DNA from 4 places in the Cupriavidus sp. YAF13 genome. Region 1 is predicted to be linked to each of the others. Evidence: predicted binding sites of a transcription regulator. Region 1 holds the regulator's gene; each other region holds the start of a gene.
What was found. The regulator FNR, encoded in region 1, switches genes on or off when oxygen is low (the NO sensors DNR and NnrR bind a similar motif). The targets are predictions, from matches to a motif close to TTGATNNNNATCAA.

Region 1 (7,436 bases):
TGCAGCGCGAGGTCTATGGCAAGTACATGCAGATGGACGTCAAGCAGGTGGCGGCCGACCCGGCGGCGCGCGAGATCGGGCAACGCCTGTTTCTCAACTACTGCGCGCAATGCCACGGTTCCGATGCGCGCGGCAGCCACGGCTTTCCCAACCTGACCGACAACGACTGGCTGTACGGCGGGGAGCCCGAGACCATCACGCAGACCATTACCAAGGGCCGCAACGGCGTGATGCCGTCGTTCGCCTCGACCATCGACGGCAAGCTCGCTGGCGACGTGGCGCAATACGTGCGTTCGCTGTCCGGCCTGTCTTACGACCCGATCCGCGCCTCGCGCGGCGAGAGCACGTTCAAGTCCACCTGCGCGGCCTGCCATGGCTCCAGCGGCAAGGGCAACCAGGCGCTTGGCGCGCCTAACCTGTCGGACCGCGTGTGGCTGTACGGCAGCTCGGAGGCGAACATCGTCGACGCCATCCTGAAGGGCCATAACAACCATATGCCGGCGCACGAGGAAATCCTCACGCCGGAGCGTATCCGCATGTTGACGGCCTATGTCTGGGGCCTGTCCAACACCGGTGGCGGTGCAGGCGAAGGGGGCAAGCAATGAGCCACCACGCTTGTGCTTGTCAGCCGGGCCGGCACCGCGGCGGGGGTGTTCGCTCATGAACGCCCCCGGACCGGAGCCGCTTCAAAGGAACGGGGCCGCGTGGGCGCCGCTGCGAGCGCCCACGCCTGGCGCGGCTGACGCGGAAACGTCGGACGAGACCCTGTACGAAGTCCGCCGCAAGATCTATCCGCGCTCGGTGTCGGGTGCGTTCTCGAACTGGCGGGTCTGGATGGTGGTCCTGACCCAGCTGTTCTTCTATGGCATGCCCTGGCTGCAGTGGAATGGCCGCCAGGCCATGTTGTTCGATCTCGGCGCGCGCAAGTTCTATATATTCGGCCTGGTGCTGTGGCCCCAGGACGTGATCTACCTTGCCGTGCTGCTGGTGATCTCCGCGGTGTCGCTGTTTCTCTTCACGGCGATCGCGGGGCGGCTGTTCTGCGGCTACGCGTGTCCGCAGACCGTGTACACCGAGATCTTCATGTGGATCGAGCGGCATGTGGAAGGCGACCGCTTTGCCCGCATCCGCCTGGACGGCGATCCTTGGAGCGCGCGCAAGCTGCGCCTTAAGGCCACCAAGCACACGCTCTGGATCGTGATCGCGCTATGGACGGGCTTTACCTTCGTCGGCTATTTCTCGCCCATTCGCACGCTCGGCGCGCAAGTGCTGAGCCTCTCGCTGGGCCCGTGGCAGACGTTCTGGATGCTGTTTTACTCGTTTGCCACCTGGGGCAACGCCGGCTTCATGCGCGAGCAGGTCTGCAAGTACATGTGCCCGTATGCGCGCTTCCAGAGCGTGATGGTGGATCGCGACACCTATGTGGTCACCTATGACGTGGGCCGCGGCGAACCGCGCGGCAGCCGCTCGCGCAAGGCGGACCACAAGGCCGCCGGGCTGGGCTCGTGCGTGAATTGCAGCATCTGCGTGCAGGTCTGTCCCACTGGCATCGATATCCGAGATGGCCTGCAGTACGACTGCATTGGCTGCGGCGCGTGTATCGACGCCTGCAACCAGGTCATGGACAAGATGGCCTACCCGCGCGGGCTGATCCGCTATACGTCCGAGAACGCCATGCGCAGCGCGCTCTCCGAGACCGTGGCGCGCAAGCGCCTGGTGCGGCCGCGCACGGTGATCTACTCGGTGATATGGCTGGCGCTGGTCGCCGGCTTCATGGCCTCGCTGGCCATGCGCACGCCGCTCAAGGTCGATATCATCCGCGACCGCGGCGCGCTGGGGCGTGAGGTGGAAGGGCGCTGGATCGAGAACGTGTACCGGCTGCAGCTGATCAACACGACCGAGGCACCGATGCGCGTCGCCGTCAGCGCGGGCAGCGGCGAGCTCAAGGGCCTGGCCGTGGAATATGATCACGCTGCCGGCAACCTGGAACCCACATCCAATCGCCTGATTCCCATCCGGGTGCGCGTGCCGATCGAGTCCGCGGCGCAGGGCACGCACAAGATCGAGGTCACGGTCACCGCGGTGCCCGACGAGGGCGCGGGCAGCCATGGCGCAGAGATTCGACAGAGCACCAGCTTTATCGTGCCGCGCAATCTATGAGGCGGCGGGGACGCTGGATGCACCAATCCGTACGCAACATACGGGATCTAGATCTAGAGGAGGAGGCCAGATGACGCAGCAAAGCAATCCCTGGTGGAAGGAGCCATGGCCGTGGCTGCTGATGAGTGGGCCGTTCGTGGCCATGGTGGCCTGCGGGGTCACGATCTGGCTGGCTATGACCCACCCGGATCCACCCATTGAGGAAGGGGTGGCGCGCCACGGCCTGGTGGTCGAGAAGGCGGGCAGCGCGGCACGCCAGGCAGCGCCGGTCGCGGCGCAAGCGAGGTGATCATGAGACTACGCTGGCTGATGTGGGTGCTGTGGCCCGCTTTCCTGGTCGCCGGGCTGACCACCGCGCTGGTATTCTCCATGGTCGATCCCGGCGACCTGCGCTTCTTCGGCCAGCCGGTCGATGCATCGCGGGAGGCGGTCTACACCGTGGGCTTCCTGATCGCGTGGGTGCTGTGCGCGCTGTCGAGCGGCTTGACGCTGTACACCATGCCCACGCGGCTGGCGGACACGGACGAGCTGGAGTGATTGCGATGCGCGCCTTGCCGGTTCAGGCCAGCAGGCGCGGCATCGCGGCGTGCCGCCGCGGGCGAGGGCGGCCCGCGACGAGCACGTCAGCAGGATTTGTTGACGATCTGCTTGATCCCCACCATGTCGACCAGCTTGACGTGCCGCTGGCGGATCTGGATCAGGCCGGCTTCCGCAAAGCGCGAGAACAGGCGGCTGACGGTTTCGAGCTTGAGCCCCAGGTAGCTGCCGATTTCCTCGCGGCTCATGCGCAGCACGAACTCGGAGGCCGAATAGCCGCGCGCGGACAAGCGCTCGGACAGGTTGATCAGGAAAGCGGCAAGCCGCTCCTCGGCGCGCATCGATCCGAGTGTGATCAACATGACCTGGTCCTGCGAGATCTCCTTGCTCATCAGGCGCATGAACTGGTGCTGCAGGGAAGGCAGGACGTTGGACAACGTCTGGAGATCGCCGAAGCGCACCACGCAGACTTCGGTATCTTCCAGCGCGGTGGCATCCGACGCGTGCTGCATCTCGCCGAGGCCGTCAAGGCCGACGACTTCGCCGGGAAGGTGGAAGCCCGTGATCTGCGAGCGGCCGTCTTCCATTGTCAGGTGGGTCTTGAGCGTGCCGAAGCGGATCGCGTAGACGGCGGTGAGAGGATCGCCGAGGCGGTACAGGGTTTCGCCCTTGCGTACGCGCACCCGGTCCTGGACCAGCGTATCCATCTTTTCGAGGTCCTGCTGCGACATGCCGACGGGCAGGCAGAGCTGGCCGAGCGAGCAAGTGGAGCAGCGGGGCGACATCTCGGTAATGGGAATGGTGGTGAGCAATTGGGGCCTGTCGGTTTAGCGCAGTCAATCAAGCGCGATGTGGCAGGCGCATTGAGTTGAGAGCTTGACGTTGAGAGTCGTCGATTGGAAGCGCCATCCACATCGGCCTGGCGCGCGGGTCTTGCGGCAGTGCGCTATCTGTGCAGCGCGGCTTGCCGTGCCCGTCGTCATGTTGTGCGAGCGCGCTGGTGTGCGCGGGCGCAAGGCCTCATGTTGATAGCGCCTCTTGGAGCTGCGGGGGCGCGTTCGACGCATTTTACCGCGCCGGACGTTGCGATTGTGTGATTGGGAGGAGAAGTTGACCATAGGCGTGCTTATCAGCGTATTTACCCTGGCTTTGCTGGGCGGCGTGCACTGCGCCGCCATGTGCGGCGGGATCGCGCTGGCGGCGGAGCAGGGCGGCGTTGCGCGCGTGCCTGCCACGGTGCTCCGGCGTCCCGGCCATTGGTTGCTGGAACTGCTTGTCATGCATGCCGGGCGGCTTAGCATGTATGCGGTGCTGGGGGCCTTGCTGGGCGCCCTGGGCGCTGGCGTCTGGGGGGCGCAGTACCTGCCGCTGCAGCGCTGGCTGTTTGGGATCGGCAGTGTGATGCTGGTGTTGTCGGGCTTGTGGATGTTGCGCGGGCGCACCATGGGTACGGGTTGGCTGGAGCGGCTCGCCGCCCGTGGCGCGGGCGGCTTGCTGCGCGGCCTTGGCGCCGTCGGGGCGCGCTTGCCGGCTGCGGCCCGGGCGCAGGGGCAGGGCCGGTTGCTGCGCCGCTACGGCATGGGGCTGGCCTGGGGGCTGGTCCCGTGCGGCATGGTGTACGGCGCCCTTGCCATGGCATTGCTGGCCGGCAATGCCGCGTCGGGCGCGCTGGTGATGGCCGTGTTTGGCCTGGGCACCCTGCCGAATCTGCTGGTGATCTCGGGCCTGTCCGGCTATCTCAGGCAGCTTTCGCGGCGCCCGGCGTTGCGGGCTGGCGCTGGCCTTGCGGTGGTGGCCTTTGGCTTGGCCGGGGTGGCGCGCGCGCTGCTTTTGCCTGAGACGCTTGCCGCGCACGGATTCTGTCTGGTCTTCTGAAGCGCTGTTTCGTGGTGTATCTGTCACTTCCTTGCTGAGGTAGCTGTGCGAATCGGTTGCAGGTTTGCCAGGGAATGCCATACAATCGCAAGAACAGCGATATCGCGCAGCGTACTTCATCGTGGCATCGTCAGGTAGCATCCGCTGCTCAGGGATGCATGCCAGGAACACCAAGGCAGGCATCAGCGCCAGGGACCGTTCCCCATCCGCCGTCCGGTTCACAAGATTCGGTTCAAAAGACCAGCTACGGCAGGGCGGGGTGAAATAGGCCAGCAGGCCCGATATCCGTATTTTCTTGCACCCGGCGCGTTCGATGATAGACGCCGCGCCGGACAGGTCCGCCACATCAGGGGGAAGGCGCGACGCAAGGGCTCCGTCGACTGGCAGATAAAGCCGGTGGCCGGGCGATCTCCTGCCGGTCAGGTCCGGCACCCGATGCAATAGAAGAAGGCGCACGGCTGGCATGCATCAAGCATGCGGTTGGCTGCGCGGCCAGATGGCGGTGGCAATCCCTACCGCTGAACCCGCAATCTCCAGTGCGCCCGGGATCAACCGGGGCGCAGGTGCAAAGACAGGCTGCACGCAATCAACATGAATACCCAAGAGGCGAAGATCGTCCTCGAGACCGCGCTGATCTGCGCGCAGGAACCCTTGCGCGTCAATGACTTGCGCCGGCTGTTTGCCGACGACGTCGGTGCCGACACCATTCGCGTGCTGCTCGAAGAGCTGCGCCGCGACTGGGAGCAGCGCGGCGTGGAACTCGTGGCACTGGCCAGTGGCTGGCGTTTTCAGAGCCGCCCTGTCATGCGTGAATACCTGGATAGGCTGAATCCCGAAAAGCCGCCCAAGTACTCCCGCGCCGTGATGGAGACGCTGGCGATCATCGCCTACCGGCAACCGGTCACACGGGGCGATATCGAGGAAATCCGCGGTGTCGCGGTCAGCACCGAAGTCGTGAAGAAGCTCGAGGATCGCAGCTGGATCGAGGTGATCGGCCACCGTGACGTGCCCGGACGGCCTGCGCTTTATGCCACCACCAAGAATTTTCTTGATGATCTTGGCCTGCGTACGCTAGATGAATTGCCGCCGCTGGAAGACATCCAGGCCCAGGCGCAGGTCGCGCTGCTGAATCAGGAGCCGATTGACTTCGAGGCGCTGGGCACGGTGCCGGCGGATAGCGACGAAGAGGCATTCGCGGAACCGGGCGATGATCAGGCCGGCGCTGCCACACTGGTTGCGGCGGATGCCAGAGAGGGTGAACCGACCCCTTCCGGCGTGGTTGCCCCCGACGGTCTTGCGGCCGGCGCCACGGATGGCATCGCCGATTTGGTGGATGCGTTTGAAAGGAAGGAGGCTTTGGCGCAAGCGGAAGCCGGGTTCACACCCGCGTCCGAGGCCGAGTCGGAAGTGCCGGCGACGCCCGGGCCAGGCAGTGAGCTGGCGAGCGAGCCGGTGTCCGCCGACCCCGCCGGCGCGCAGTCCGGCGACACAGCCGAGGAGCAAGCCGTCGAAGACGGTGAGACAAATGAGCAAACGGACACGCCCGCCAACGGTTACCACGCACAAGTGGCCTCCGGCGCGCAGGCGTCCGAAGTCCCGGGGGCGTCCACGACGAATCCGGCGCACCCCAGCGAGCACGACGAGCACGACCAGCGCGTGTCCAACTGAACACCATGCAACATCCGAATGTGAATACCTTGTCCGATTCTGATCAAGACGTCCGCCAGGCGGATACGCCGGCCGGCGATGCCGGCAATGGCGCCGAAGGCGGCGCCGGCACCGATGGCGCGCCGCGCCGCAAGGGCCTGCGCCGTGGCTTGCGCAATCTGGTGGCCACGCGCCGCCAGGCCGCGCAGGACCGCGATGGCGGCCGTGCCGCGGACGGCGGGGCGCCAATCCCTGCTGGCAGCCCCGATGTGGGCGCCGCGCAAGACGCGCGTGGCGACGGCACAAGGAAGGGACGTACGCGTGGCAAGCGCAAGCCCGCGGAAGGCGAGGCTGTGCAGGCTGGCGAGCAGATGGGCGAGCGCCCGGCGCCGCGAGGCCGCCGCAACTTCAGTAACGACAATGCCGAAGGCGTAAGCGAAGCTGGCGGAGAAGCCGCGGGCGAGCGCCAGCGCGATGGCGCCCGCGCCAACCCGAACGGGAATGGCGCCCGCAAGCGCAAGCCGCAGCAAGGCCAGCAGCCGCAAGGCTCCGCCCGCCGCGGCGGCACCGAAGGGCAGCAAGGCGGCCCGCGCCAGCAAGGCAAGGGCAGCAAGGGCAAGGGCGGCACGCAGCGCCCAGCCGCGGGTGTGCCTGAGAAGGCGCCCGCCGCCGCTGCGAGCGGTGAGGACCTGTTCCGCTTTGTCATTTCCGGTCAGTACGACCAGGAAGAGTCGAGCGGTCCGCAGGCCCGGGTCAAGCCGGTGCGCGAGCTGTCTGCAGACGACGATGCGCCCAAGCTGCACAAAGTGCTCGCCGAGGGTGGGCTGGGCTCGCGCCGGGAAATGGAAGAGCTGATCCTGCAGGGCCGGGTTTCGGTCAATGGCCTGCCTGCCCACATCGGCCAGCGCATCCTGCCGGCCGACCAGGTCCGGGTCAACGGGAAGCTGATCCACCGCCGTGTGTCGTCCAAGCCGCCGCGCGTGTTGCTGTATCACAAGCCGTCCGGCGAAATCGTCAGCCAGTCGGATCCGGAAGGCCGTCCGACCGTGTTTGACAGCCTGCCGCGCATCAAGGCAGGGAAGTGGGTGGCCGTGGGTCGCCTCGACTTCAATACCGAGGGCTTGCTGATCTTCACCTCCTCGGGCGATATCGCCAACAAGTTCATGCATCCGCGCTACGGCGTGGAGCGCGAATATGCGGTGCGCACACTGGGTGAG
Region 2 (7,436 bases), on a different contig from region 1:
GGCCAGCATCATGTCGACCGCGGCGTGCGCTTCTTCCAGGGTGGCAGCAACCACCACGCCCTTGCCGGCGGCCAGGCCGTCGGCCTTGATCACGATCGGCGCGCCTTGCACGTCGATATACGCGTGCGCCGCGGCGGCGTCGTTGAAGGTCTGGTAGGCGGCGGTCGGGATGCCGTGGCGCTGCATGAAGGCCTTGGCGAAATCCTTGGAGGATTCCAGTTGGGCCGCCGCCTGCGTCGGGCCGAAGATGCGCAGGCCCTTGGCACGGAAGATATCGACGATGCCGGCCGCCAGCGGCGCCTCGGGGCCGACCACCGTGAAGCTCACGCCTTCGCGCTCGGCGAAGGCCGCGAGCACTTCCGGATCGGTCAGGGGAACGTTCTGCAGCCGCTTGTCGAGCGCGGTGCCGCCATTGCCCGGCGCCACGTACACCACCTGCACCTTGGGCGACTGGGCCAATTTCCAGGCCATCGCGTGTTCACGACCACCCGAGCCGACAACCAATACTTTCATGATCTACTGCCAGAAAAAATGACGCATGCGAAATGCGAAAAGCGGCAGCCATGGCTCATCGAACCGCGCTGCCGCCGTGAGGCGAGGCCTTACCCGATCCCCGCCTTACTCCTCGATCACCGCGTTGGTGAAGACTTCCTGCACGTCGTCCAGGTTTTCCAGGGCGTCGAGCAGCTTTTGCATCTTGATGGCGTCGTCGCCGGTAAAGCTGACTTCGTTTTGCGGCTTCATCGTGACATCGGCCATCTCGGCCTTGAAGCCCGCGGCTTCCAGCGCGGCCTTGACCGTGCCGAAATCATTGGGCGGGCACAGCACTTCGATCGAGCCGTCGTCGTTGGTGACCACGTCGTCGGCGCCGGCTTCCAGCGCGGCTTCCATCAGCTTGTCCTCGGGCGTGCCGGGGGCAAACAGGAACTGGCCGCAGTGGGTGAACATGAACGCCACGGAGCCTTCCGCGCCCATGTTGCCGCCGTTCTTGGAGAAGGCATGGCGCACTTCGGCGACGGTACGGGTACGGTTGTCGGTCAGGCAGTCGACGATGATCGCCGCGCCGGCCAGGCCGTAGCCCTCGTAGCGGATTTCTTCGTAGTTGACGCCTTCCAGGCCACCCACGCCGCGCTGGATGGCGCGCTGGATGTTGTCCTTAGGCATGTTCGCATCCATTGCCTTGTCCATGGACAGGCGCAGGCGCGGGTTGGAATCGGGGTCAGCGCCGCCGAGCTTCGCGGCGACGGTGATTTCCTTGATCAGGCGGGTCCAGACCTTGCCGCGCTTGGAGTCAGCCGCGGCCTTCTTGTGTTTGATATTGGCCCATTTTGAGTGACCGGCCATGATTCTCTCCGAAGCGGAAAATGTTTGACGCGCGCGCCTTGGCTTTGCGCGCCGGCTGTGCCGGGCGGGCAACGGGTGCTCGCTGGCGGCGCGCCGGGTGGTTTATGTGTCTGTGAGCCGGCCTTGGGGGCTGGCATAATCAGCCCAGCATTTTATCACGCGGCCCCGCCGCCGCTGGCCTCCCGATCACGGGAGCCGCCGGGAAGGGCGGGGACGGTCGCGGCGAAAGCGCCGCGCGGCTTGCCAACCAGAGAGACCATGGCCGAACCCATCATCATCGCCAAGAACGCCGAGCTGGAACTTGCCCTGCTGCCTGAAATGGGCAACCGGCACGGCCTGATCACCGGCGCCACCGGCACCGGCAAGACCGTGACCCTGCAAAGCCTGGCCCAGGGCTTCTCGCGGCTGGGTGTGCCAGTTTTCATGGCCGACGTCAAAGGTGACCTGACCGGCATTTCCCGGCCGGGCAAGCTCTCCGACAAGCTCAAGGCACGCCTGGCCGAGCTCGGCCTGCCCGAGCCGGTGTGGGGCGCCTGCCCCACCACCTTGTGGGATGTGTTCGGGCAAAAGGGCCATCCCGTGCGCGCCACGGTCTCCCACATGGGGCCGCTGCTGCTGTCGCGCATGCTGGAACTCAACGACACCCAGCAGGGCGTGCTCAACCTGGTCTTTCGCATCGCCGACGCCAACGGGCTGCTGCTGCTCGACGCCAAGGACCTGCGCGCCATGCTGCAGTACGTGGGCGACAACGCCGGGCAGTTCACCACCGAATACGGCAATATCTCCGCGGCCTCGATCGGGGCCATCCAGCGCGGGCTGATGGCGCTGGAGTCTCAAGGCGCCGACGTGTTCTTCGGCGAGCCCATGCTCAATCTGGATGACTTCATCCAGACCGAGAACGGGCAGGGCGTGGTGAACATCCTGGCCGCCGACAAGCTGCTGAATTCGCCCAAGCTCTACGCCACTTTCCTGCTCTGGCTGTTGTCGGAGCTGTTCGAGAAACTGCCCGAGGCGGGTGATCTCGACAAGCCCAAGCTGGTGTTCTTTTTCGACGAGGCGCACCTGCTGTTCAACGACGCGCCCAAGGCCCTGCTCGACAAGATCGAACAGGTGGTGCGGCTGATCCGCTCCAAGGGCGTTGGCGTGTATTTCGTCACGCAGAATCCTGTCGACATCCCCGATACCGTGCTGGGCCAGCTCGGCAACCGCGTGCAGCACGCGCTGCGCGCCTTCACGCCGCGTGACCAGAAGGCCGTCAAGGTGGCGGCCACCACCATGCGGGCCAAGCCGGGGCTGGACCTGGAGAAGGCCATCGGGGAGCTCGGCGTGGGCGAGGCGCTGGTGTCGTTGTTGGACGCCAAGGGCATTCCCGGCATCACGGAGCGCGCCTGGGTGCTGGCGCCCGGCAGCCGGATCGGCCCGATCACCGACGACGAGCGCAAGCAATTGCTGGCGAACTCGCTGGTGGCCGGCACCTATGAGCAGACCATCGATCGCGAGTCGGCCTACGAGAAGCTCAAGGGCCGCGCCGCCGCGCCTGGGTCTGCTCCCGCCGCTGGCGGCGGCGCACCCGCGCCCGTGCCGACGGCCGGCCAGCCCGAAGCCCCGCCCGCGCAGGGCGGTGGCTGGCTGGAACAGGCGGGCGAGATCTTCGGCGGGCTGACCAAGGGCACCGGCAAGACCGGGCGCGGCGATTCCATCCTGGAGTCGATGGCCAAGTCGGCCGCGCGCACGGTAGGCTCGCAGGTCGGGCGCGAGCTGATTCGCGGCGTGCTGGGCAGCTTGCTGGGCTCGGGCAAGAAGAAATAGGGGCGCCACCCAGTAGGGGCGCTATCCCTAGGCCGCTCCGGCGGGCCACGCCCGGCGAGACAGGCGGGCGTGGCGCATTGCCACAGCATGGTATCGGCCAGCCGGTCCGTCAGCCGGTCCTTCAGGGATAGCACTAGTGAGAGGGACTCGCGCCTTAGCGGCGTTGCGCCGCTGCCTCGTCTTCCCGCATCTTGCGCAGGAACAGCCGGGTGAAGAACCAGCCCATGCCGATGATGAAGGCGATGACGGCCAGGCTCATCAGCCCGGTGGGGGTCGAAAACAGGATCTTCAAGGCTGCCATGTGGGTCTCCCAAGTCAGGCGAGGCACACCGGACGGTGTGCCGCTGCCGATAGTCTAGGGAGCYCCGCGGCCGGCGGGATTGAGGCCGGTCAAGCCGGGCGCAGACAATGTCCGGCTTGCCAGCAAAACTCAGTTCTTGGTGCCGAACAGTCGGTCGCCCGCATCGCCCAGGCCCGGGATGATGTACGCGTGCTCGTCCAGGTGGCTGTCCAGCGAAGCCACGAACAGCTTGACGCCCGGATGTGCCTTCTGGAACACCTCCACGCCTTCCGGCGCGGCTACCAGCGCCACGAACGTGATCGCATCGTCCTTGACGCCGCGGCGCTTGAGCACATCCACCGCATGCGCGGCGGAGTAGCCGGTGGCGACCATCGGGTCGCACAGGATAAAGCTGCGGTCTTCCACGTCGGGCAGGCGCACCAGGTATTCCACCGGACGGTGCTGGTCGTCGCGGTAGACGCCGATATGGCCAATGCGGGCCGAGGGAATCAGCTCGACCAGACCGTCGCTCATGCCCACGCCGGCGCGCAGCACCGGCACGATGGTGAGTTTCTTGCCGGCGATCACCGGTGCGTCCAGCTCCACCAAGGGCGTCTCGATGCGGCGCGTGGTCAGCGGCAGGTCGCGCGTGATTTCATAGCCCATCAGCAGCGTGATCTCCCGCAGCAGCTCGCGGAACGTGCGCGTGGAGGTGTCCCTGTCGCGCATATGGGAGAGCTTGTGCTGGATCAGCGGGTGATCGAGGATGTACAGCTTGGGGAAACGCGGATCTTGCTTCATGGCGGGTAGTCGGCAGGAGTGGGCGCGAGGGCCCGTTGCAGCCGGATTGTAATGGATGCGGGGCTGCGCGCCCCCGGCGATCCTCCCGCCGCAAGCGCGCAGCCCCGCCTGCGCTCAATCCACCGTGATGCTGGCGCTCTTGGCGACCTTGCCGAATTTCTCGTACTCGGACAGCGTCAGCGACTGCAGGTCAGCCGCGCTCGAGCCCTTGGGATTGAAGCCCGCCTGCCCGAGTTTGTCCTTCACGTCGGCATTGCCCAGCGCCGCGAGAAAGGCGGCATTGAGTGCCTGCACCACCGGCGCGGGTAGCCCTGCCGGACCGTACACGCCGAACCAGGGCTCGATGGCATAGCCCGCCAGGCCGGCCTCGGCCAGCGTCGGCACGTTCGGCAGCGCCGGCGAGCGGCTCTTGCCGGCCACCGCCAGCGCGCGCAGCTTGCCGCCCTGGATGTGCGGCAGCGAGGCGGGCAGGTTGTCGAACATCACCTGCACGTGGCCGCCCAGCATGTCGTTGATGGCTGGGCTGCTGCCCTTGTATGGCACATGGGTCAGGCCCGTTTGCGTCATCTGCGCGAACATCGCGCCCGCCAGGTGCATGGACGTGCCGGTGCCCGCGGTGGCGTAGGTCAGGCCGGGGTGGGCCTTCGCATAGCTGACCAGCTCGGCCACATTCTTCACCGGCAGGCTGTTGCTGACTTCCAGCACGATGGTCGAGGTGCCAAGCAGGCTGACCGCGGTGAAATCCTTGCGCGGGTCGAACGGCACGTGCTTGTAGATATGCGGGTTCAACGCATTGGTCGAGATGGCGCCGAAGCCGATGGTGTAGCCGTCCGGCGCGGCCTTGGCGACCGCCTCCATGCCGATATTGCCGCCAGCGCCGGGGCGGTTCTCCACGACCACGGGCTGGCCGAGTTTCTCCGCCACCTTCTGGCCGACCGTGCGCGCCACGAGGTCGGTGGTGCCGCCAGCGGCGTAAGGCACGATGAAGCGGATTGGCTTGACGGGGTAATCGGCCGCGTTGGCGGCCGAGGGCAGCCAGCCGCTTGCGAGCATGGCAACCGCGGCGGCTACCAGCAGCGGGCGGGCGGCGGTCTGCTTTTTGACTGGAACGGGAATGCGCGAGGAAAGAATAGCGAGGGGTGCTGCCGTCATGAATGCTCCTGGTTTTTCTTATGCGGCGCGCGTTTGACGCGCCGACCGGCGAGCTTACGGCAGTTTCAGGCTGGCTGCCAGGGTTGCCAGTCAGGCAGGCTGGCTAGCCGGGCAACGGCATGGCGGCTAGATATTCTGCCCGCGCTGCGCCGCTGGCAGCGCCGGGCGCCCGAGCAGGCCGCGCACGCGCTGGGTATTGCGCTCGAACACCCAGTAGACGGCAAAGGCATAGGCATAGCAGCCCAGCAGGATCAGCGCGGCCAGGCCCAGGCTGCCAGCGCCGACAGGCAGGCGGACCTTGACCAGGGCCGCGGCGATGAACAGGGTCAGCGGGAAATGCGTCAGGTAGAGCGAGTACGAAAACCCGGACGCCAGCGTAGCCAGGCGCGACAAGCCTGCGTGGCCGATGCGGATGCGGGTCGACAGCACGGCCAGCAACAGCACGAAGAAGCCCAGCGCGACAGCGGCATCGGCGTACGGCTTGTGCTTGGTCAGTGCAATGGCGGCCAGGAACACCAGCAGCGCCGGCAGCACCAGCCACTTGCGCCGCGCGATCGCTGCGATCTGCGCCAGCCTTGCTTCCAGGGCTTGCGCCAGCACACCCAGCAGCCAGAACAAGAAGCCTTCGACCAGGCCGTGGAACAGGCCCATCGTGACCAGCGCCGCCAATAGGCACAGCAATGCCTGCGGCGTGCGGCGCAGGTGCCAGGCGCCGTATAGCGCAGGGAACCAGAGGTAGTACCAGAATTCGTTGGCCAGGCTCCACAACGGCCCGTTGGAGCCATAGGTCTGGCAGGCAAGGGTTTGCAGGAACGCCGCGTTGCAAACCAATCCCGCGACGCCGAGGTTATGCGAGATATCGATCTGCTGGGCCGCGTTGCCCTCGGTGCCCTGGTAGAACGGCCCCCACGCCAGGTGGATCCCGGCACTGTCCCAGAACAGCCCGAGCAGCAGCGCGGGCAGCAGTACGATCCATAGCCGCGTCATGCGGTCAGCCAGGTAGCTGCGCCAGGACCAGTCGCCACGCGTCATCTTGCGGCGCACGGTGCCGCCCACCAGGTAGCCCGAGAGCAGGAAGAACACGATCACGCATTCGTGGCCGACGCTGCACAGCGCATAGAACAGCTGCAGCGCCACGCCGGCCGCGCCGCCATGCGGCCCGCTCGCCGCATAGTCGACGATGACCAGCGCCCGGACATGGCCAAGGCAGACCAGGCCCGCGGCCAGCGCCCGGATCAGGTCTAGTACATCGTATTGCTTGCTTTGGTCCGTGCCATCCACGACCAGTCTCCCGGTTCCGGCTCGCCAGGGCTGCGGTGGACACAAGGCGGCACGCAGCGCGGGACTCTCCTTGGCAGAGCTTAGCCGGGCGGCTACGGCGTGAAGGTGCGCCGTCCCACATAGAGAAAGCCCGCGAAAGCCAGCGAAAGCCGAGGCACGGGAAGCAGGCGCCGCTGCCATCGGCACGGCATGGGTTGAGGCACGCGGGTTGGGGCACGCCGCCCAACACCTGTGCGCAGCACAATGTGCCTCGGATGCAGTTGCTTCTTTTCGAATACAATGGCTCGCGTCCTTGGCGGCCAGCCCGCGCCCAGCGGCGCGCGGCCCCACTATCCGGCTTCTCCCTTGTCTGCATCCCAACTTTCCCGCACCGTGCCTGCCGCCGAGCCGGCATCGCAGCGCGCCGGCTTGGCCGTGGCTGCCGTCGGCGCCGTCCTCTTTTCCGGCAAGGCGATCGTCGCCAAGCTGATGTACCGCTACCAGGTCGATGCGGTCATGGTCATCACCCTGCGCATGCTGTTTGCCGTGCCGCTGTTCATGGCGATCGGCTGGTGGCAGTCGCGGCGCCTGCCGGCGCTGTCCTGGGCCGATCGCGGCCGCATCGTGTTCCTCGGCATCATCGGCTACTACCTGTCCAGTTTCCTCGACTTTCTCGGCCTGCAATACATCACGGCCGGGCTCGAGCGGCTGATCCTGTTCCTGACGCCGTCCTTCGTGCTGCTGGCCAGCGCCGTGCTGTTCAAGCGGCGCATCAGCCTGCGGCAGTGGC
Region 3 (7,436 bases), on a different contig from region 1:
CCAGATCAAGGTCATATGCGGCTACAGGTAGTTCCTGGTGCACTTTCTGAAAATATCATGGCGTGACACAATGACGCGGCGCCGGGCCACGTGCTCGGAAAGCCTGCCGGACACCGCCGCCAACGGCTTTGCGCCGCGCGCTTGCATTCGCTCAGCAGCCCGGCCACGCCCTTGATGCCTGCATCGACCTAGGTCACCTGCCCGCCGTCCGCGCGAGGCCGTCAGGCCGCCGCGGCTGCCGCGCCTTGTGGCGTGCCCAGGCCTGTAGGCATTTCGCCGGTGAGCAGGTAGTGCATCAGTTCGCGTACCGGGCGGATGGCCTCGCCGAACGGCAGGCCCCCCTTGCCACGGAAGAACAGCCCGCGCTCCACGTCGCCGCGCATGGCCTGGGCCAGCTTGAGATCGATACAGAACTGGCCGACACGGCCGATGCCGTCACGCAGGCCGCAGGCCTGCAGGCAGTCGAAGCCTTCGAGGCAGTCGCGGACCTTGGCGCGGGCCTGCAGCGTGGCTTCGCGCGACAGGTAGCGCTTGAGCCATGGCGTCAGTACGGCGCGTGCCGGCAGGCCTGCCACGCTGGTGAATTCGCTCAGTTGTTCGGGGCGCGCGCTGGCCAGGACTTCCTTGAAAGCCGGGTGCGCATCCCCTTCCTCGGTCACGGCGAACGCCGTCCCCAGTTGCACGGCGCTGGCGCCTTCACCCAGCCAGTGGCGGACCTTGGCGTGGCTGTTGATCCCGCCCGCAAGGATCAGGGGCACACTTTCCCAGGCCAGCCCCAGTCCGGCGAACACTTCACGGCATTCGGCCAGCACGCGTGCGAAGGAGAAGCGCCCGTCTCCGATATCGTCGATGCGCGAGGCACCGAGGTGGCCGCCGGCGTGCGCCGGATCTTCGATGACGATGGCGTCAGGCAGGCGGTTCTTCTTCATCCACTTGCGCAGTACCAGCCCCACGCCGCGCGAATCCGACAGGATGGGGATCAAGGCAATGTCCGGGTGGCCGGCCGTGAGGTCGGGCAGGTCCAGCGGCAGTCCCGCGCCCATCACGATCGCATCGGCACCGCTCTCGCACGCCTGCCGGACCAGCGCGGCATGCGAGCTGACGGCCTTCATGACGTTGACCGCGATGGCGCCGCGCCCGCCCGCGAGGCGCCGCGCGCCCTGGATCTCGCGATCCAGTGCCACCAGGTTGGCCGCCTCTATCCTGGCCTTGTCGCGCGACCTGGCGGTGGCCGCCAGCAGGTCCGGGTGATGGTGGCGCAGGTCGATGCTGGCAATGGTGCCCATGCCGTTCTGGCTCGCCACCGCGCCCGCCAGCCGGTGCGCGGAAATGCCGATACCCATGCCGCCCTGTACCACCGGGACCAGCCGGCGGCCAATCAGCTTCAGCCAATGTTGTTGCATATCACTCTCGGTGAGGCATCCCGCTCGCCGGCGGAGATGCCGTGCGCGGCAGGAAAGCGGCATAGGTTTGCATGGACGCGCGCCGGGAAATTTGCGCTGGATCAATCAGCGCACGGCACGATACCAATGGCCTATGCCACTCGGCGGATGGCCCTCGTCCGGTGCGCGCGCCGCCGCGCACGCTTTTGCGCCTGGTCAACTGGTTCGTCGCGGGGCTTGGCTAGGATCCTGGCTCACAGGCGTTCGCCGCCGCCGTGGCGCATGCGGACTCCGAAACCCCGTTGAGCCTATCCAATGACATCCAACACATCCGGCGCAACGCGCCGACCGCAACTGGTTGCGCCCGCCGGCTCGCTGGCGGCGCTGCGCGTGGCGCTGCAACGTGGCGCCGACGCCGTCTACCTCGGCCTGCGCGACGCCACCAATGCGCGCAACTTCGGCGGGCTGAACTTCACCGAGGCCGACATCCAGGCAGGCGTGGCCGAGGCCCACGCGCAAGGCGCGGAAGTCTTGTTCGCCATCAATACCTTCGCGCAGATGGGCGCGGTGGCGAGCTGGCATCGCGCCGTCGATGCCGCGGCGGAACTGGGCGCTGACGCTGTCATCATGGCCGACCCCGGTCTCATGGCCTATGCCCGCGAGCGCCATCCGCAATTGCGTCTTCATCTGTCGGTGCAAGGCTCGGCCACGCACGCCGACGCCATCGCGCTGATGCGCGCGCGTTTCGGCATACACCGGGTGGTGCTGCCGCGCGTGCTGACGCTGGCGCAGATCGGCAAGCTTGCGCGCCAAACCGATGTGGAGCTCGAAGTGTTTGGCTTCGGCAGCCTGTGCGTGATGGCCGAAGGCCGCTGCCTGCTGTCTTCCTACGCGACCGGCGACTCGCCGAACAACAAGGGGGTCTGCTCGCCCGCGCACGCGGTACGCTGGGAAGAGCGCGAGGGAACCATGCAGGCGCGGCTGTCCGGCATCCTGATCGACAGCTACGCACCGGGCGAGCCCGCCGGCTACCCGACGTTGTGCAAAGGGCGGTTCGAGGTGGAAGGCGAACGGGGCTACGTGCTCGAGGAGCCGACCAGCCTCAACGCGCTGTCGCTGCTGCCGGCGCTGATCGGCATGGGCATCGCTGCCATCAAGATCGAAGGCCGCCAGCGCAGCCCGCGTTATGTGGGCGATGTGGTCGGCGTGCTGCGTGCGGCGATCGACGCGGCCTGCATCGATCCGGCGCGCTTCACAGCACGCCAGGAATGGCAGGGCGTGCTTGGCCGGCACGCCGAGGGTGACCAGGTTACCCAGGGCGCGTACGACCGGCCGTGGCGCTAAGAGAGGTCCGCCGTGCCTTTGCCTGCCGCATTCCTCATGCCTCACGGCATCCAACTTTCCTCTGGAACCAAACTGCCAATGAACGATTCGATGATCGACCCCGCCGCAGCCACGGCGGCCCGCTTCGGCATCTCGCTCGGCCCGCTGCTGTACTACTGGCCGCGTGCCACGGTCATGCAGTTCTATGCCGAGGTCGCCGACTCCGCGGTCGACCGCGTCTACCTGGGCGAAACCGTTTGCACCCGCCGCCATGAACTGCGCCATGCGCATTGGCTGGAGATCGCGCAGATGCTGCGGGACGCCGGCAAGGAAGTCGTGCTTTCGACCCCGGTGCTGGTCGAGTCCGACAGCGATATCGCCTGCATGCAGCGCGTTTGCGAGCAGACCGAATATCTGGTCGAGGCCAACGACCTCGGCGCGGTCAACCGGATGGATGGACGCCCCTTTATCTGCGGGCCGCATCTTAACGTGTATCACGCGGATACGCTTGCCTGGCTGAGCGGGCTGGGTGCCATCGCATGCGTGCCACCGCTGGAAATGGACCGCACCGCGCTGGCGGCGCTTGCGGCGGCTCGCCCGGCGGCCACGGGGCTGGAGGTACTGGTCTGGGGCCGCATGCCGCTGGCGTTTTCGGCGCGTTGTTTCACAGCGCGCCATCACAGGCTGCGCAAGGACAACTGCGAGTTCCGCTGTCTGGATTACCCGGATGGCCTGGTGGCCTCGACCGGAGAGGGCCAGCCATTCTTCACGCTCAACGGGGTGCAGATCCAGTCCGCGACTTGTCTCGACCTGTGCGCCGAAGTGCCGGCCTTGATGGCCATGGGCATTGGCTCGGTGCGCGTCAGCCCGCATGCCAGCGCCACGCTGGATGTGGTGGCGGCGCTGGCGGGACTGCGGTACGGCGCACGGACCACGGTCCCCGGCGGCCTGCTGCCGGCGGGGGCGCAGCCCAGCAATGGCTACTGGGATGGACGCGCCGGCATCGCCTGGCAGGAGGCGCACGCATGATCGGCCCCAAAGCCATGCTCGCACGGCTGCACCGCGCGGTGCCGGCGCAGGCCCAGGCCTTACCCCTGGTGGCCGCGCTGGAGCTCGCGCGGCGGCGTGGGTGGCTGCAGCCACCGGCGGCGCTCGACGGCCACTGCTTCCTGCTCACGGTGGAGGATCTTGGCCTGCGGGTGCGCTTTCGCTGCACGGACGGCCGTTTTGCCGCCGGGCCCTTTGATGGCAGCCCGCCGGAGCTGACGTTGCGCGCCAACGCTGTCGATTACCTGCGTCTGCTGGGCGGGGAGGCCGATACCGATACGCTGTTTTTCCAGCGGCGCCTGGCGATCGGTGGGGATACTGCGCTGGGGCTGGAGGTGAAGTACTGGCTGGACACCGTGAACCGGCCGGAATGGCTCACCGGCCTGACCAGGCATCTGGCGGCGGATGCCGTCACGCCGCAGGCTAGCTGACGACGCGGCAAGGGCGGCTGGGGGAGAGGGAGCCAAAGCCGTCGTCATGACAAACGGCTTCGGCGCATCCTGCGGCTTCGGCCGACGCTGTTGGTTTGCTCCCCTCTCCCACTTGTGGGAGAGGGAGAGACAGCCGTCGTCATTCCAAGCTGTTTTGGCGCATCTTGTCGCCCTCGGCCAATGCCGCCGGTTTGTCAGCAAACCGGGGCGACGCATCCTTGAGCGCCGACAGCGCCGACAGCGCCGACATTACGGCCTGCCAGGCCGCGCCTGCCTCCGCTTCGCTGCATTCGCCGTGCTGCCGCTTGGTGGCGCCCAGGCGATTGAGCACCAGATGCTGGTCGGGTTCCACCCCGGCGCTGGCCAGGCAGGCGTTCACGCAGGCCAGCGGGCAGCCGTCCAGGGCCAGGATCGGGCGGCCCGAACGGGCCACCCTGGTGAGCGCGGCAACGCCGCCGCCAACCCCGCTGATGCAGGACATCTCGGCCATCCCGCTGCGGTCCAGCCGCACGGCGAAGGTGTTGGCGAGCTGCGCCACGCTGGAGCAGCCGGAGCAAGCATAGACGAGGGGCAAGGATGTGGTGTCAGCCTTGGGCATTGAGATATCTCCGGACTTGATGTGCGGTCTTTGGGAACGTCGGAAAGCCCTCAGGAAGCGATCGCCGACGGCTCGCATCGGGTGATGCCCGCGGACAAAGCGGCGAGGCGTTCGCCACGCGGCGCGGCAGCGCCGTCCAGCTCGCACAGCCTGAGAATAAAGCGCGCCACCTGGGCAGCCTGGTCGAGCGGCAGGCACGGCATGCCGATATCGAGCGGCACGTCGCTGGCCACCGCGACGATGGACGCGTCGCGCGGGTAGTAGGGCGCGCGCCCGTGCGCCGGCCGATACACTTCGATGCGCGCGATGGCTTCGCTGCGGAGGCCTTCCACCAGGGTCAGGTCCGCCGGCGCCAGGCGTGCCACCTGCTCGCGCAAGGTGGGCTCCGGCGCGCCGTTCAGGTCGTGCAGGATGGCGAAACGGAATGGCGAGGCCACTAGTACCTCGCCGGCACCGGCCTGGCGAAACCGCGCGCTGTCCTTGCCCGGAGGCTCGAGTTCGAGGGGATGGTGGCTATGCTTGATGACGTTGACGGTCAGCCCTTGCTGGCGGAACCAGGCGAGCATGGCCGTGATCAGCGTGGTCTTGCCGCTGCCCGAGGTGCCGGCGATGCCAATGATGGCGGGTTGCATGACTGTTCTCCCATGGATTGCGTCCGGGCAGGCTGACTGGCGAAGCACGGCGCGCGTTCCAGAGGGGCACGATGCGTGCGCCTCTGGCTTGCCAGTGCCAGGGCCTGTTGCCGGAGGTGGCGGTGAAGGTTGCTTATTGCACCAGCGGCGTTCCGGCGCCGCCCAGGTCGATCCCTTCGATGCTGGCTCCGCCGATCAGCAGGCTTGCATACTGCTTCCAGGCGCGGTCGCGCGCCGCCGCCGCGAGGGCGCGGGCGATGGATTGCCGCACGGCATCGAACGGCAGTTGCACGCCTTCGCAGCGCTCGATGACCCGCACCACGTGCAGGCCATAGCGCGTTTCGACCAGCCGGGCCAGCACGCCGGGGTTGCGTGCCGCAAAGATGGCGCGCTCGAACTCGGGCGCGGTCTCGCCGCGGAACACGCGGCCAAGGCGCCCGCCGCCGGCGCCGGTGGGGCAGTTGGAGCGCGCTCTGGCCAGCCCGTCGAATGCCGAAGGATCGGCCAGCACCTGCGCGAGGGTGGCCTCGGCCGTTTCGCGCAGCGCATCGAGCGGGACGCGTGGCGTCACCTGGAACAGGATGTGCCCGGCCTCGACCCATTCGCCCTCGCGGAAGCGCTCCACGTGGCTATCGTAATGCCGGCGGCAACTGGCCTCGTCCGGTTCGGGCAGCCCGACTTCCCGCTCCAGCAGAGCTTGCGTCAGTGCTTCGTCGTCGCTGCCGGGCAGTCCGAGCTGCCGCGCTTGTGCACGCACCAGATGGCGCAGGATCAGGGTAACCACGGCATGCCGGGTGGGCTCATGCGAGTCGGTATGATGGTCCAGTTCGCGTTCGATCTCGGCATCTTCCAGTTCGACGCCGTTGACTAAGATGGGCATGGTTTTCTCCTTGCAGGATGGCGGGTTCGCGGGGCGGGCTTCAACGGCTGCGCACCAGTTGCCAGGCGCGGCCCAGGTAGCCGACGGTTCCAAAACCGCTCCACACGTGCACCAGCCGGGTGAAGGGGAAGATGACGAACAGCGAGATCCCCATGAACAGATGGATCTTGAACAGCAGCGGTGCGTCGGCGATATAGCTGGCGGCGTCCCCGCGCAGGGTGACGATGTGCTGCGCCCAGGTCATGAGCTGCACCATCATGTGGCCGTCCATATGGCGGGACGATTCAAAGATGGTGGAAAGGCCCAGCAGCAAGGTCACCAGGATCCACAGCAGCAGCACCTTGTCACCGGTGCGCGTGACCGCGGACACGCGGGCATTGGTAAAGCGGCGGTGGAGCAGGATCAGCAGGCCGGACAGGCACATGGTGCCCATCAGGCCGCCGGCCGCCATGGCCACGCCTTGCTTGAAGCCATGCGAGACACCTAGTGCGTCCCAGACCGCCACCGGCGTCAGCAGGCCCGTCAGATGGCCGAAGAACAGCCCGATGATGCCGACGTGAAAGAGGATGCTGCCCACGCGCAGGTTGCCGCGATGCAGCAGCTGCGAGCTGTCGCTCTTCCAGCCGTACTGTTCGCGCTCGAAGCGCGCCAGGCTGCCGAACAGGAAGACGACCAGGGCGATGTACGGATAGATGCCGTAGAGGAATTGGTTGAGCAGGTTCATGGTCGATGCCTCAGCAAGCGGTGGGCATGGGCGGGCGGGTTGGCGTGCGGGTTGGCGTGCGGGGTGGCGTGCGGGGTGGCGTGCGGGGTGGCGTGGATCCACGGGCGTAGAAGTGCACGGGCTGGTCGCCCAGCGGGCGCGGCGCGAGCAGCGGCTCCACGCCGTCCGCGCCGGGGCCGAAGGTCTCCAGCGCTTCGTCCATGTCGCGCACCGGTGGCTCGGTCTGGGGTTGCGGCTGCACGTCCGTGAGCGTGCGCAGTACGGCGAACGCCGCGGCATACGGGCTCTCGTTGCGCGCCAGCCGGTCGCCGACCGCGGCGAGCACGTGGATGGCGTCGCCCAGCAGTTGTTCGGCATGCGCGTCCTTGCCGTCTGCAGCCAGCGCGCCCAGGAACTCCAGGAACAGCGGCACGTAGTCG
Region 4 (7,436 bases), on a different contig from region 1:
CGAGGCGGTGCCGGCGTTCGACTATCACTGCCCCTTGCTGAGCCTGCCGTACGCACTCTGGAAGGTGACCACCGCCATCCCCGCGGCCACGCCGTACCTGCACGCGGATGCCGCGCGCCGCGCCAGGTGGGCAGCCTGGCTCGGCGAGGACACGCGCCGCCCGCGCGTTGGCGTGGTGTGGAGCGGCAGCCCCACGCACCTCAACGACCGCAAGCGGTCGATATCCCTGCGCGACCTGGCTCCGTTGTTCGAGGCCGATGCCACGTTCGTCTCGCTGCAGAAGGACGTCAGGGCATCCGATCGCGACGCCTTGCGCGCGCTGCCCGCGATGCGCGACCCCTCGCCGCAGCTGGAAACGTTCTGGGACACCGCCGCCCTGATCGCCGAGCTCGACCTGGTGATCTGCGTCGACACGGCGGTGGCGCACCTGGCCGGCGCATTGGGCAAGCCGGTGTGGATCCTGGTGCCGTTCACCCCGGACTGGCGCTGGCAGCTTGCCCGCACGGACAGCCCCTGGTATCCGACCGCGCGGCTGTTCCGCCAGCCGGCCAGGGACGACTGGCGCACGGCCATCATGGCGGTGAGGACGGCGCTACAGGACTTCACGGGCATGCATTGATTATCTGATTCCTTGTCAAACGGAGTGAGGCAACATGGAATATGGAACGCCGTCGCTGGACATGCGCCTTGCGCATCTGCTGGCGGACAAATCCGTCACCGGCGCCTGCCTGGCGCACGTGCGCCAGGACTCGGTCGAGGTGGCTGCCGCTGGGGTGAGGAACCAGGACACCGCCGAGCCGGTGGATGCCAGCACTGTGTTCGGCGCGGCCTCGCTCACCAAGCCGATCGTCTCGTACGCCTTGCTGCAGCTTGTCGACGCCGGCGTGCTGGATCTTGACGAGCCGCTGTCGCGCTCGGCCCAGCCGATCGTGCCGGACGATGCGGCCTCGGCGCGCATCACCATGCGCCACGTGCTCACGCATACCTGTGGCCTGCAGAACCTGCGCGACAAGAATCCGCTGCGGCTGCACTTTCCTCCTGGCGCATGGTTCAGCTACTCCAGCCTGGGGTTCATCTTTCTGCAGTCCGCCGTTGAGGCAAAAACAGGGGAAACCCTGGAAGCGATCCTGCGGCGCCTGGTGTTCGAGCCACTCGGGATGCGCTCATCGAGCCTGGAGTGGCAGGATCGGTTCCTCGCGAATGCGGCCAACCCGCATGAGGCGGCGCAGCGGCTCGACGTGCATCGCCCGCCAGCGGCGAGCGCCTCCTATTCGCTGCAAACCACGGCAGGCGACTACGGTGCTTTTGTTGCCGCCGTGCTCCGGGGCGACGGGCTCCGTGCATCGACCTGGCAACAATGGCTGACGGCGAGCGTCATGGTGCCGAAGGGAGAGATCGTCTACCTCGATGGCGCGCCGGCTGCCACGGAGCCTGACATTGGCTGGGGGCTGGGGTGGGGCGTCGAGCCCAGCCGGGGCACGTTCTTCCAGTGGGGCAAGATGCAAGGCGTGAGGGCATTCGTGATGGGCAGCACCGAGCTGCGCTCGGGCGTCGTGCTGCTCACCAACAGCAACACCGGCCTGCGGCTGATGGAGGATGCCACCCGCGCGGCACTGCCCGGAGAACACCCTGCGATTCGTTGGCTTGCGCACGGGGTCAGCGAGTAGACGCAGGCGGTGGCGAGCCGCAATGGCGCCGGCGCGGGTTCCCCGTGGATTCGATCGCGAAACTGGTCGTGGCGGCAAACGCCGCAAACGGGTGGATGCCGGCGCCGCCGGTGGAGTGAGGGGGCGTGCGTGGCGGTGCCTGGCGCGGGATCCGCGGGATCCCTATCTGAGCTACCTGAATCCCGCCGCGCGCCAGGGGGCATGGTGCTGGAGCCTTGCTTGTTCGCGCTGTAGCAGCGGCGCATAGCCATGCAATTCCTGCGGCGCGATGTCGTAGGCGCGGCGGAATGCGCGCGTAAAGCTCGATGCATTGTTGAACCCGAGCCCGGAGGCAATGTCCTGCACCGCCATATTGGGAAAGCGCACCAGTTCATCGGCCGCCACCCGCAGCCTGCGGCTACGGATATAAGCGGCCAGGCCACCCTCATGCATGAATAGACGGTACACGCTGGCGCGCGACAGATGCAGCGACTGCAACACGCTGTCAGGGGTCAGGCCGGGGTCATGCAGATTGGCCTCGACATAGCGCCGCACCTGTCCGTACACGGCGGCCCGCACCGCTGCGCGGGCGTTGCCGGAGAGCCCCGCTTGCCGGCTGAACACCGCGGCCAGCAGTTCGATCGCGGTGCGAAAGGACCGGTCGGCTTCCTCTTTGCTCAGGCCCACGATTTGTCGATTCAGTGCCACCAGATGCGAGATCAGCACGCGCATCAGCGGTGTGGTGGTCTGAACCAGGCGCCCATGCAGCGAGGCGGCGTCGGGGAAGGCCATCTCCACCAAGGCACGCGGCACAAAGAACAGCAGCATGCGGCCTTGAAAACTCCGGATAGTGCACGGCTGGTCCATGTCCAGCGCGAGGATGCTTGGCAAGCCGGGCCGCTGCGGCGCGCCGAGTCCCGGCTTGCCGCCCAGGAATTGGGCGGGCGCGCCTTCCAGGAACACGCTGAAGGTAATGTCGCGAATGTTCTCCGTCGACACGCGTCCCAACGAGCGCTCGGCCACATTGGGGCTGGTGCGGATGTCGAAGAAGCTCAGATCGTCGATGGTGTAGCGAGACAGCGAGGCCTCGAACGTCTGCTCGCCTTGCGCCGTGGCAGGCCGGATGTCGTAGACCGGGCTCATCCGCTCCTGCCAGGCCAGCAAGCTCTGGCCGGCGTCGCCTTGCACGCTGAAAGTGCTGTGCGCGATGCCCGGCGCGAGCATCGGCGGCTGCGGCGGCAACAACAGCCGGCTTAGCGGCATGCGCGCGGGCAAGAGGTTGTGCGTGCAGGGGTACGCAAGGCTGATTTCCGTCCAGATGTGCCCGCCCGGTGCCGGAGGATTGTCGATTGAGCGCTAGCACACCCCGTGTGGGCTATTAGGCGGCCAAGAGCATAACTTGTCCGGGCCGCCCAGACTAGGGGGGTACCGCTGGGGAAAACCCGGATGCGCGAACCCGGGGCGCGGCCACGCCGTTGCGACGGATCCGGGCAGTGCCTCGCATCAACCTGCCCGCCGCCGGCATGAAGCCCATCATTCAGCCCGTTGTTCCCGGGGTGTCCTCATTCCTCGATCTCGCTGCGCACCATCAGCACCGGCTTGTTGCTCTTGTGCACCACGCCTTCGGACACGCTGCCCATGACCAGGCGCCGCAAGCCGCTGCGGCCATGCGTGCCGACAACGATCAGGTCCGCATTCCAGCGGTCGGCTTGCTCCACGATCGTGGTGGAGATCTGTCCGGGGGAAACGGGCTTCTCGAGGATCAGCGTGGTATGCGGGATGCCGGCATCCGCCAGGCGCGTGGCGGCCGCTGCCAGTGCATCGCGTCCCGCGGCGAGGATGGCTTCCATCAGTTTGCGCGGGTCGTAGCTGCCCGCGGTGAAGAAGACATCGTTGTCGTCCGCCACGAAGAGCACTTTTACCTCGCTGCCGGTCGCCTTGGCCACCGTGATGGCCTGGCTCAGGGCAAGGTCCGAAGAGCGGCTGCCGTCCACCGCGAGCAATATTCTCTGGTACATGGTCCGTGCCTCCTGGCTGGATGTCGCAATTTCGCAATGTCGCAATATCGCAAGGCAAGCGCGCATGGGCGCGCCTTCCATCTACAGCTTAGAGGGCCGGGCACAGGGCGTATTGATGCACGTCAAGCGGCCTTGGCGATGCGCGCGAGGCCCAGAAACGGCCCGTTGCCCGGGAAAGCAGCGAATGCCATGATCTACATCAACACCGCGCTTGCCCGGGTGTACAAACTGGAAGCGTCGGCTGCAAGCTGCGGCGCCTGTCTTTTAAGCAGGAGGTACAAGATGTACAGCAAGATCCTGGTTGCCGTGGATGGCAGCGAGTCCTCCGATCGGGCGCTGGAGGAGGCTCTGCGCCTGGCCACCGCGATGCGCTCGGCACTCACCGTGGTGCATGTGATCGATAACAGCTACCTCAGGTACGAGGTCGGCTACATCGACCTGACAGACTTGCATGCCGGCCTGCTCGAAGGCGGGCAGATCCTGCTGGACGAAGCCAAGGCCAAGGCGGCGGCTGCGCAGGTGACATGCAAGACGCTGATGGTGGATGAAGCATTGGCGCTGGGCGACGTTGCCAACGCGATCGAGCAGGTGGCGCAGCAGACCGGGGCGGAGCTGCTGGTGCTGGGCACGCACGGACGGCGCGGTGTGCGGCGCCTGCTGATGGGCAGCGTAGCCGAAGCACTGGTCCGGCAATGTCACCGGCCGGTACTGCTGGTGCACGCGCCCCAGGCCGAGGCGAATGCCGGCACAAAGCCCGCATCAGGCTCCCCGGGCACCGGCCCAGGCTCGACGGTGGGGCCATGACGCGCACGTTGCGCGCTCGCCGGCGGCGCGGTGGCGGGCGCTGGGCATCGGTGCCAGCGTGGATATCAATACCGCGTGGGGCGAATTTGTGGGGTTTGTGCTGACCAACGGCGGCATCATGATCAGCCTGTCGCTGGTCGGCGCGCGGATTACCCGGATCGAGAGCTGAGGAGCCATCGATGGAACAGATCCTGATCGTTTACTACTCGCGCACCGGCACGGCGCGCCAGGCCGCCGAAGCGCTGGCGGCGCAATCCGGCTGGCCGCTGGCGGAAGTCGGCGACCAGGCCAGCCGGGCCGGCTTGCTGGGTGATGCGCGCTGCGTACTGGATATCTTGTTGCAGCGGCATGTAGGCTACCGCTACGCCGGCCCGGCGCTGGACGACTGCCGGCGGCTTGTCATCGTCGCGCCCATCTGGGTCGGCCACCTGGCCGCGCCCATGCGCAGCTTCCTGCGCGACCACATGCCACTGGCCTGCAAGACGTCGGTGATCTGCGTGATGGCCCGGCAAGGCGCTTTCAGGGCGGCAGAGGAAATCGCCCGCCTGGCCACCGAGCCGCCGTCGCCGGTACTGGCGCTGCGCCAGGCCGATGTGGCCAGCGGGGCGGCGCTGCCGGCCCTGCGCGCTTTTGCCGAGCAGGTGGAAGCCGCCAACGGCCAGGCCGGCGTCGCGCAGCGGCCAGCATGGATATCGCCAAAGGAAGCCTGAGCGGGCAGGTTTCCACGGCAACCACGCGCCTACCTATATTGAAGCGGAACGAGGGTTTGGCGCGGCAGGTCACGGGCGCGACAAGGCGGGGCCTCGGCGCCAGCAACTGGAGGCGGCGATGAAGATGACAGTTCCCGGTTCACGTGCCGCGGGCGGCGGCGCGCGCTGGCTCGGCCTTGCGGCTTGCTGGCAACCGGTGTTGTTGCCATTGAGGCGCCGCGCCAGCCGGCGCACAGCCAGGCCTAGAGCGCGAAACGGAAATGACCGCTGTGCAGCACAATGTTGTGAGCCGCGGTCAATTCAAACAGCTGCCGCGCCACGCATTCGATATCCTCGCGGTGTCCTTCGAAGGCTTGGATGAGGTCTTCCGGCCGGTGCGAGCGCGCACCGAAGTGGTCTTCCAGTGCCTCCGCCGTGATCGCGTAGCTGGCCGGGATGCCGTTGACGCTGGCAGCGCACTCGAGACAGAGGTCAGCCGGGCAATAGGAGGGGATGGCTTTTGCAAAGACGATCTTGATGGTCATGGCATTGACCCCCGGGGACGGAAAAAGGAAGGCGCAATGAAGTGCAAGGCGGGGCACGGGAAAGGCGCGCGCCGCGGGTACGCCTCCGCAGCTTTCTGCCAGTCTAGGCACTACGGTTGCGTCCGCAAGCCGAACCGCGCGCGCTTCCTGACCCGACGTCAAGCCAGCCGCAAGCCAACCGCAAGGCATCATCAAGCAGGCGCGCAAGATGATGCGCCGCGCACTCATTGCCCCCAACAAGGCTGGCGCGGCTGACGATCTCCAGCTTCATGCCCAGGTAGCTGCCGATTTTCAGGGGGGCATGGCAGCGGGGGCCGGCGGCATTTCCGCCGGCATCCCCGCCGGCAGTTCAGCCGGCATGAATGGCCCGCTTCTTCGTAGCGGCGCCGGTGCTGCCGGCGGTCCCGGTCAGCGTGGCCGCCGTCTGGCTGAATTTTTCGAACATCTCCTGCACTGGCGCGGGCAGCGAAGCGGTGCTCCCGGCCTGCTGCAGCGCTGCGGCCTGGCAGTGCTGCCAGGTCTCGCCGGCTTCCCGCAGTTGTTCCACCATGGCGGTCTGGTTGTGAATGGCGAGACTCATCCAGGCTTGCATCCGCTGTGCGTAATGCTCGGCCTGGTTGCGCAGGAAGGTGGCTGGCACGGTGGCGAGCGTGGCGAAGTCGCCGGCATTCGCCAGCTGCGCGCCTACGTCGTGCAAGGTCTTGATGTCCTTGCGCACGGCATCGAGCTGGAGCTCGAGGAAGCGCTGCCGGGCCTCCTGCATCAGGGTCAGCGCGCGCAGGCCTGCCTCGCAATTGGCTGTGAAGCACGCGAGGGGGACATCGGTCTGGTCTGTCATGGTGAATCTCCTGGATGCGCGCGATAGTGCGGTAACGCGATGACGCGATAGCGCGGCAATGCGCGTGGATTGCCGCTGCATCGCTCACTGTTGTCAACGGTCAGGGCGGGCCTGTCTTACCGGGCATGTCTCATCGGGCCTGCATCGCGCAAATCGAGCGGCGACGCAAATCATGGTTTCGCCCATCTGATGCCCATCTAATGATTCTAGAACCGTGCCGCCGGCCCTTGTTGATCCGCATCAAGCTTGCGGCATATCAAGCCGGTTGCTTCCACGCATGGTCAGACTGGATGGCATGGCGTTGCCGGTACGCTCAGCCTTTCGCTCAACGTTTGCCGAGGAATGGCATGGTTCACCCGGCCGTGGCATGTTGCGTCGCGCTCGGGATTGGCGCGCTGGCTGTCACACGCATCCGGCGCAGGCGCTTTTGTTCGTCAAGCGTCCCCCAGCGCGTGATACAGCTCGTCCTCCTGCGCGAAATGCAGGCGCAGGATCGCATTGAGCTCGTAGAGCAGGCGCCGGACTTCCTGTGCGCTTTCCAGGTCGATTCCGTCCGCGGGCTGGTCCGCGGCGATGCGCTCCAGCATGCCCACCAGGTGGAAGATCTCGCGATGCCCGCCGCTGAGCGCAGCCAGCGGGTCCTTGCCGCCGAGGCGCCGCGCGAGTTCCGGATAGAGGTCGGCGTCGTCTTGGATCTCGTGCGCAAGCAATTGCGCGCGCAGTGCCTCGTTGAGCGCCCCCAGTTCGGCGGCGGCGGCTTCGCCGGGGAGGCTGGCTACGCGATCCGCCATCGATCGCACCTGGTCGAGCACCTGCCCCAGCTCGCTATGCTCGGCCTTCAGTTTGGCGGCCTCGGCCGCCGTGATTTGCGCGGGCTGCCATTCGGGCCCCGGCTT

Region 2: the regulator FNR is predicted to act here: its motif matches at 3,534-3,547, upstream of AB4061_RS27530 (DUF3149 domain-containing protein).
Region 3: the regulator FNR is predicted to act here: its motif matches at 1,495-1,508, upstream of ubiU (ubiquinone anaerobic biosynthesis protein UbiU).
Region 4: the regulator FNR is predicted to act here: its motif matches at 3,777-3,790, upstream of AB4061_RS06415 (universal stress protein).

Annotation. Positions count from the first base shown of each region.
Region 1 is NZ_JBFRDD010000079.1:20,497-27,932, reverse strand. Features, by position in the region: gene ccoP (cytochrome-c oxidase, cbb3-type subunit III) at 1-605, shown strand, start outside; gene ccoG (cytochrome c oxidase accessory protein CcoG) at 661-2,160, shown strand; gene AB4061_RS37420 (membrane protein) at 2,231-2,449, shown strand; gene AB4061_RS37415 (hypothetical protein) at 2,452-2,697, shown strand; gene fnr (fumarate/nitrate reduction transcriptional regulator Fnr) at 2,784-3,509, opposite strand; gene AB4061_RS37405 (sulfite exporter TauE/SafE family protein) at 3,808-4,572, shown strand; gene scpB (SMC-Scp complex subunit ScpB) at 5,164-6,240, shown strand; gene rluB (23S rRNA pseudouridine(2605) synthase RluB) at 6,246-7,436, shown strand, end outside.
Region 2 is NZ_JBFRDD010000039.1:40,887-48,322, reverse strand. Features, by position in the region: gene purD (phosphoribosylamine--glycine ligase) at 1-513, opposite strand, end outside; gene AB4061_RS27540 (YebC/PmpR family DNA-binding transcriptional regulator) at 619-1,344, opposite strand; gene AB4061_RS27535 (helicase HerA-like C-terminal domain-containing protein) at 1,603-3,153, shown strand; gene AB4061_RS27530 (DUF3149 domain-containing protein) at 3,308-3,454, opposite strand; gene upp (uracil phosphoribosyltransferase) at 3,584-4,234, opposite strand; gene AB4061_RS27520 (Bug family tripartite tricarboxylate transporter substrate binding protein) at 4,349-5,287, opposite strand; gene AB4061_RS27515 (acyltransferase family protein) at 5,513-6,667, opposite strand; gene AB4061_RS27510 (DMT family transporter) at 7,040-7,436, shown strand, end outside.
Region 3 is NZ_JBFRDD010000048.1:2,971-10,406, forward strand. Features, by position in the region: gene AB4061_RS30510 (NAD(P)H-dependent flavin oxidoreductase) at 222-1,403, opposite strand; gene ubiU (ubiquinone anaerobic biosynthesis protein UbiU) at 1,698-2,726, shown strand; gene AB4061_RS30520 (U32 family peptidase) at 2,805-3,734, shown strand; gene ubiT (ubiquinone anaerobic biosynthesis accessory factor UbiT) at 3,731-4,183, shown strand; gene AB4061_RS30530 (putative zinc-binding protein) at 4,323-4,781, opposite strand; gene mobB (molybdopterin-guanine dinucleotide biosynthesis protein B) at 4,832-5,413, opposite strand; gene AB4061_RS30540 (peptidylprolyl isomerase) at 5,547-6,293, opposite strand; gene narI (respiratory nitrate reductase subunit gamma) at 6,334-7,017, opposite strand; gene narJ (nitrate reductase molybdenum cofactor assembly chaperone) at 7,028-7,436, opposite strand, start outside.
Region 4 is NZ_JBFRDD010000005.1:106,731-114,166, forward strand. Features, by position in the region: gene AB4061_RS06400 (tetratricopeptide repeat protein) at 1-619, shown strand, start outside; gene AB4061_RS06405 (serine hydrolase domain-containing protein) at 654-1,667, shown strand; gene AB4061_RS06410 (helix-turn-helix transcriptional regulator) at 1,839-2,921, opposite strand; gene AB4061_RS06415 (universal stress protein) at 3,209-3,664, opposite strand; gene AB4061_RS06420 (universal stress protein) at 3,947-4,468, shown strand; gene AB4061_RS06425 (flavodoxin family protein) at 4,648-5,178, shown strand; gene AB4061_RS06430 (DUF1488 domain-containing protein) at 5,421-5,702, opposite strand; gene AB4061_RS06435 (phasin family protein) at 6,052-6,540, opposite strand; gene AB4061_RS06440 (heavy metal translocating P-type ATPase) at 6,975-7,436, opposite strand, start outside.